Thermocoleostomius sinensis A174: one gene and its partner. The protein of the gene in region 2 interacts with the protein of the main gene of each other region in a pairwise test. Links are inferred from orthologs where the notes say so. Each region holds a gene or a part of one and is shown on either strand. Other genes may lie near its edges. The genes, in order: OXH18_RS13475 and dnaA.

Region 1 (3,104 bases), 850 kb from region 2 along the record:
CAACGATTTCTCAGCGGCTCGCAATGCATCGCTGAAGTATGCCACAGGGGACTGGATTCTGGTATTAGATGCTGATGAACGGTTAGTACCCGAAATTGTTCCTGCCATGCAGCAAGCCATGCAGCAACCGAATGCACTGGTGATTAACCTATTACGTGCGGAAGTGGGCGCGGTTCAATCTCCCTATTCACTGGTGTCGCGGCTGTTTCGCAATCACCCCGATGTGCAGTTTTCTCGTCCCTATCATGCCTTGGTGGATGACAGTGTGATGCAACTGCTGCAACAAGAACCCCAGTGGCAAGTGCTGAGTTTACCGCAGATTGCCATCCGGCACTATGGCTATGAACCCAGCACGATCGCTGCTCGGCAAAAGCTAGACCAAGCAAGAACCGCCATGGAGGAATACTGGCTGGCGCATCCGGATGATCCCTATGTGTGCAGCAAGTTAGGAGCACTTTATATCCAAATTGGCGACTTTACACAAGGGGTTGATATTCTGCGGCGCGGGTTACGCTCGATCGCCCAATCACCAACTCCCGTCGTCAATCCACAATCCTCCTTTGCCCCTATTCTCTACGAATTACACTACCACCTTGCCATTGCCTACAACCGCCTCCAGCAACCTCCTACCGCTGAACAGCACTATCGATCAGCTATTCAAGTGCCAATTCTCGATTGTTTGAAACTTGGAGCTTACAATAACCTAGGGAGTCTGCTGCAAGCCAAAGGTGATTTAGCTGGAGCCAAAGCCGCCTATGAAGCTTGCTTGAACATTGATCCCAACTTTGCCGTTGGCTATTACAACATGGGCATGGTGTTAAAAGCCTCTGGGCAATTGATGGAATCGGCAGCACAATACCAAAAGGCGATCGCGCTCAATCCTAACTACGCCGAAGCGCACCAAAATTTGGGCGTTGTATTGTTGAAACTTGGCAATATCTTGGAGGGCAAGCAAGCTTTTCTGCGTGCCATTGAACTTCATGAAAGGCAAAATTCACCTGAAGCGGCTCGGCTGCGTCAAGGACTGCAACAAATGGGATTCCGAGTCTAGTCGCAAAAATTGTTTGATGACTTGCGTAACGATCGAGAGATTCATCGGGAACAGTATGCCGACCTTTCCAACTTCCCCACACCGAGGGGGGAGCCGCAGGCAGTGGGATGAATGCGATGCTGCACGACCAAGCATTGGTAGACCCCCCGACACTACAATTTGTGCACTTGTACTAGCCAAACCGAAACAGATGCTCTAGAATGCCGTGAATGTATCGTCATGCGAGGATAATCATCATGAATAAAGGTGAATTGGTAGACGCGATCGCGAGCAAAGCGCAAATTTCTAAGAAAGATGCAGATGTGATTCTCACGGCTACTGTCGATACCATCATGGAAGCTGTGGCCAAGGGTGAAAAGGTGACGCTGGTTGGGTTTGGCACATTTGAACCGCGCCAGCGTGCTGCTCGGGAAGGGCGTAATCCCCAAACGGGCAAAGCCATTCAGATTCCAGAAACCACTGTTCCTGCCTTTTCAGCAGGCAAACAGTTCAAGGAGGCGGTAGCAGAATAGTAGGCGACATGAATCGATTCAAGCCATGCGAACAAGTGGTGTCTTTAGCCGGACGTTCAGGACGAGTACAGCATCCGTGGGTCTGGAATGCGATCGACCTTCCCGGATATTGTCTGGTGTTGTTTGATGGTAATCGAATGCCGCGATGGGTTCGCATTGATCAACTCTTACCCGATCCACAGGCGTCTAGAGATGTTTCTGTATAGCAAACTGTTCATCAGCAAGCCGCGAGGATTGGATCGATTCACTGGTTTATGATGATTGTCATTACAATCGTTGTGCTGCTTGGTTTGGGCACGGCCAGTTAGCCCGACCAGCGCCAGACAAGGTTATGGGAACATTTGACTATTCGTTAGACTTTAAAACGATCGACTTTCGGCAGCATCCAGAACTCTACCGGATTGGTCGGGGCGAACAGGGAGTGCTACTGGTTGAACCTTACAAAAGCGAGATTCTGCCCCATTGGCGATTCAAAACCCCAGACCTTGCCCGTCAATCTGCTGCTACGATTTATCAAATGTTTCTGGACTACAAGGCTCAGTCGGATTTTGTGGGCATGGACATGGCTCGCAAATTTTTGCAAATGGGCTACACTCGCTCGCGGCGTTATGCGAACCATAAATCTGGACGGAAATATGCCAAAGACGCCAAAGGCGAAGGAGCTAAAACCGTTTTACCTCGTGATGAAGATTCCGTTAAAGCTGAATCTGCCAAAATCTTCTATGACATGTGGCAATTGGCAAAGACTGATCCAGACTATCTAAAATTGGCCGATCGACATCGCCAACAATATGAGCAGAAATGAGCGCTAGAGGTCCGAATGAAGCAGTGGTGATGGTAATAGGTGATGGGCCAGTGAAAAGACTGGCTAACTGCTTATCACCCATTACCAAACTTAAAATCGCTCATTTAGAATGGCGGACTGAAAACCCTATAAACTATTAGCAGGCAAGATGGTTGTGCTACAAAGCGTTTCAGGCATTTGACCCATCGACTTACCTTATTTAACTCAATAACTTAACTTAACCTAAGTAACCTATAACTAGCTTTTGAGAAATAACGTATGAGAGCGATATCATTATTGGACTGAAGGTATGCTGTAAGTATGCAGTGACAATCACTATTCGGTGGGGGTCACTATCCTTTAATACTTCTTGCTAGTTTTCAATTCCTGATTAATTGCCAAACTTAACAAAGGCTTAATTTTAAGCAGTTTCTGCTTCGTCTCTCAGTTGTGGCAGTTTAATGACATAGCGATATCCCTCTTCGTTTGAACCTTGAACGCTGATCGAGCCGCCGTGTAGTTCTGCTAATTGACAACTGAGCAGTAACCCCAAGCTTTGCCGCGAGTGGTGATTTTCGATCGAGCCGACTGTTTCTTCGAAATCATTAGATGGCGATATACGTGCTTCAGCTTCCCACTCGTTTTGTCGCCATTTTCTGTGAGTTTGTATAGCAAAGTGATGCAGCGATCGGCTAGCTATTACGTCAGCTTGCGACATGCCATCACCTAACCAAGGATGGGATGTCCAAACAGCCAG
Region 2 (3,269 bases):
TGAATCAACTACGTGCTAGTGGCATTGTTCCAACCTGGGAATATGTCAGAGGGCACTCCGGAGACGTAGGTAACGATCGCTGTGATGCAATTGCCCGCGCTTTTGCACTTGGGCAAACTCCAGCCTTGCATCAGCACCTCCATTGGGTGACAGCGGGGTCTGCTTCCATGCCAAACACTTCCGGTTCAGAATCAGTTCTAGAAAAAGATACCCACGCCACTGACGGAATTCAGTCGAAGGCGATACAATCCTCTGACGAAGGTAATCACGATCGCCATGCACTCATCGCCTCTAGTTCAGCCATGATAGACTCCACCGCTTCTTCCATCGCTGACGCATCAGATTTGCCACGCGAAGTCAGGGTAACGCAACTCCGAAATTTGGTGGAAACCCTGCACATGGCAGACGAAATTGCTCGCCAAGGATACCTCATTACCAGTTCCGAACTGGCCGATTTAATGGATGTCAATGCCAGCGCTGTTACCAGTCGTGGTGATAACTGGGTTTGGCGAAATTGGGTTGTCTCGCGGGTGCGTCGAGAAGGCAACCAGATTCTGTGGCAACTTGAACGAGTAGATTAGGGCTGAGGGCAAGGGCTAACGGATGAAGGCTAGTCAGAGCTAACGGCTAACGGAAACAACGGCTGGAACTGCCTGTCTAGCCTCGAAGTTTTGTCTCTTGATTTCCCCTCTATCCTTTGTCCTTCAGTACTTAACCTTTCATTTAATATTTCTCCAATTACTTTGTTCGGAGAAAATAACCAGATTGAAATTTATATGGCATTCTATACGCAACATCTAGAGTAAACTTCTTGGCCAGTTCTTAGAAGTAAATGGCTGAGAAATCGACGGTGTTAAGAAAAAGCAACGTTCAGCACATTCATCTTGCGTTGACCACCGCTTGATCTCGCCGCTATCCCTAGCGGTTTCCTTGTTGGGCTGGTTACTAGTTGTAAGTTGAGTCTACCCTGTGACAATTCGGGATCGAGGTGAGTAGTGGACATGACCCTGGAAAATCTCTGGAATCAGGTGTTGGAGCGGTTAGAGCTTCAACTGAGTCGTCCTACCTTCGAAACCTGGATTAAACCGGCCGCTGCTGAGCGCTTAGACGACCATTGTCTCGTCATTTGCACCCCCAATCCATTTGCCCGTAACTGGCTGCAAAAGTACTATGTCAAAACGATCGCCGAGGTCACGCAGGAGATTCTGGGTCATGCTGTAGAAATTCAAATTACGGTGAAACCAGAAACCGAAGTAGGTGGTTCCTCAGAGGGCAATGAGATGCTGTGGCCATTGCCTGCGGAAGTGCCACCTGTAGGTCAAGCGAGTCTGCAAAAGCTGAGACAGACGGAACTGAATCCCAAATATGTGTTTTCACGGTTCGTGGTAGGGGCAAATAACCGCATGGCCCATGCTGCTTCGTTGGCCGTAGCCGAATCACCCGGACGTGAATTCAATCCTTTGTTTCTCTGTGGCGGAGTGGGGTTGGGCAAAACTCATCTGATGCAGGCGATCGGGCACTATCGCTTAGAAATTGACGCCAATTCCAAGATCTTTTACGTCTCGACTGAGCAGTTCACCAATGATCTGATTTCAGCCATTCGCAAAGACAGTATGCAGAGCTTTCGGGAACATTACCGCGCGGTGGATGTACTACTAGTGGACGATATTCAGTTCATTGAAGGAAAGGAGTATACACAGGAAGAATTTTTCCACACGTTCAATACGTTACATGAAGCAGGAAAACAGGTAGTGCTGGCGTCCGATCGTCCTCCAAATCACATTCCTCGCTTACAAGAACGGCTTTGCTCTCGCTTCTCGATGGGGTTGATTGCCGATATTCAGCCACCGGACTTGGAAACCCGAATGGCCATTTTGCAAAAGAAAGCCGAATACGAGAATATGCGCCTGCCGCGCGAGGTGATTGAATATATTGCCAATGGTTACACCTCGAATATCCGTGAGCTAGAAGGGGCCCTGATTCGCGCTGTGGCCTATACCTCAATTTCGGGTCTACCCATGACGGTAGAAAATATTGCCCCCGTCTTGAATCCTCCTAGCGATCAGGTAGAGGCTTCTCCTGATACGGTACTCAAGGCGATCACTGAAGTCTATGGTGTGTCAATCGAAGACCTCAAGGGCAGTTCTCGGCGGCGCGAAATCAGCGTGGCACGGCAGATCGGGATGTATCTCATGCGGCAACATACAGATTTAAGTTTGCCCAAAATTGGTGAAGTTTTTGGCGGTAAGGATCACACTACGGTAATGTATAGCTGCGAGAAAATTTCGCAACAGAAGGAGACCGATCCTGACCTAGCTAGAAATTTGCGCCAGTTAAGCGATCGAATCAGCGTTTCTAGCCAAGCCCAAAAACACCCCCGTAAATAACCCGTAGATAATAGTTCCCTACATTTTCCCGTTTATCCTCTATGCTTTTTTCATGGCATGATGGCCCATCCCTCAACTCTTAATTCTCAACCCTCAACCCTCCTATGAACCCGGCTCTAACTCAATTTGGCGATCGCATGACCCACCTAACTGGAGTGCGGGCGATCATGAAGGACATCATTGAAACGCTCCGATCTGGTCACGGGCAGGATTTCATTAATTTGAGTGCGGGCAATCCGGTAATTTTGCCGGAAGTAGAGCGACTGTGGCGAGAGTGTACAGCAGAGTTATTGGCCAGCCCTGAATACGGCGAAGTGGTGTGTCGCTATGGGTCGAGTCAGGGTTATCAGCCGTTGATTGCAGCCGTGGCAGCCGATTTTAATCAGCGCTATGGTTTGAATCTAACCGATCGCAATGTGCTGATTACAGCCGGCAGCCAAGCGCTTTACTTTTTTGCAGCCAATGCGCTGGGAGGCTACACCGCAGAAGGCAGGTTGAAGCAAATTGTTTTGCCTCTCAGCCCCGACTATACAGGCTATGGCGGCGTAACCCTGATTGCTGAAGCACTGAAAGCCTATAAACCAACGATCGATCGCAATGAAACTCAACACCGTTTTAAGTATCGTCCCGACTTCAGCCAGTTGGAGGTGAATGAATCGACTGGATTTGTGCTGTTTTCTCGTCCCTGCAATCCCACGGGAAATGTGGTATCAGATGAAGAGGTGAAGCAAATCACCGCGCTGTCTAATCGCTACAACGTACCCGTGCTAGTGGATTCAGCCTACGCTCCGCCGTTCCCAGCCCTCAATTTTACCCCAATGACGCCCGTGTTTGGCAGCAATATCGTCCATTGCATGAGCTTATCGAAAGCGGGATTGCCCG

What was found.
Region 1: the proteins of dnaA (region 2) and OXH18_RS13475 interact in binary tests that used the Escherichia coli proteins (3 or more experiments, as listed by UniProt). The link is inferred for Thermocoleostomius sinensis A174 from one-to-one orthologs.

Annotation. Positions count from the first base shown.
Region 1 is NZ_CP113797.1:3,124,582-3,127,685, forward strand. The notes cover bases 151-2,925. They hold OXH18_RS13475 (HU family DNA-binding protein), read left to right. Parts: upstream 151-1,287; coding sequence 1,288-1,563; downstream 1,564-2,925. Other genes in these bases: OXH18_RS13470 (glycosyltransferase), read left to right, coding at 151-1,051; OXH18_RS13480 (hypothetical protein), read left to right, coding at 1,572-1,769; OXH18_RS13485 (DUF4385 domain-containing protein), read left to right, coding at 1,895-2,368; OXH18_RS13490 (GAF domain-containing sensor histidine kinase), read right to left, coding at 2,769-2,925. Also shown: more of OXH18_RS13470, read left to right, coding at 1-150; more of OXH18_RS13490, read right to left, coding at 2,926-3,104.
Region 2 is NZ_CP113797.1:2,277,116-2,280,384, reverse strand. The notes cover bases 255-3,194. They hold dnaA (chromosomal replication initiator protein DnaA), read left to right. Parts: upstream 255-1,001; coding sequence 1,002-2,387; downstream 2,388-3,194. Other genes in these bases: OXH18_RS09895 (valine--pyruvate transaminase), read left to right, coding at 2,492-3,194; rnhA (ribonuclease HI), read left to right, coding at 255-581. Also shown: more of rnhA, read left to right, coding at 1-254; more of OXH18_RS09895, read left to right, coding at 3,195-3,269. UniProt on the Escherichia coli protein: Plays an essential in the initiation and regulation of chromosomal replication. Binds in an ATP-dependent fashion to the origin of replication (oriC) to initiate formation of the DNA replication initiation complex once per cell cycle.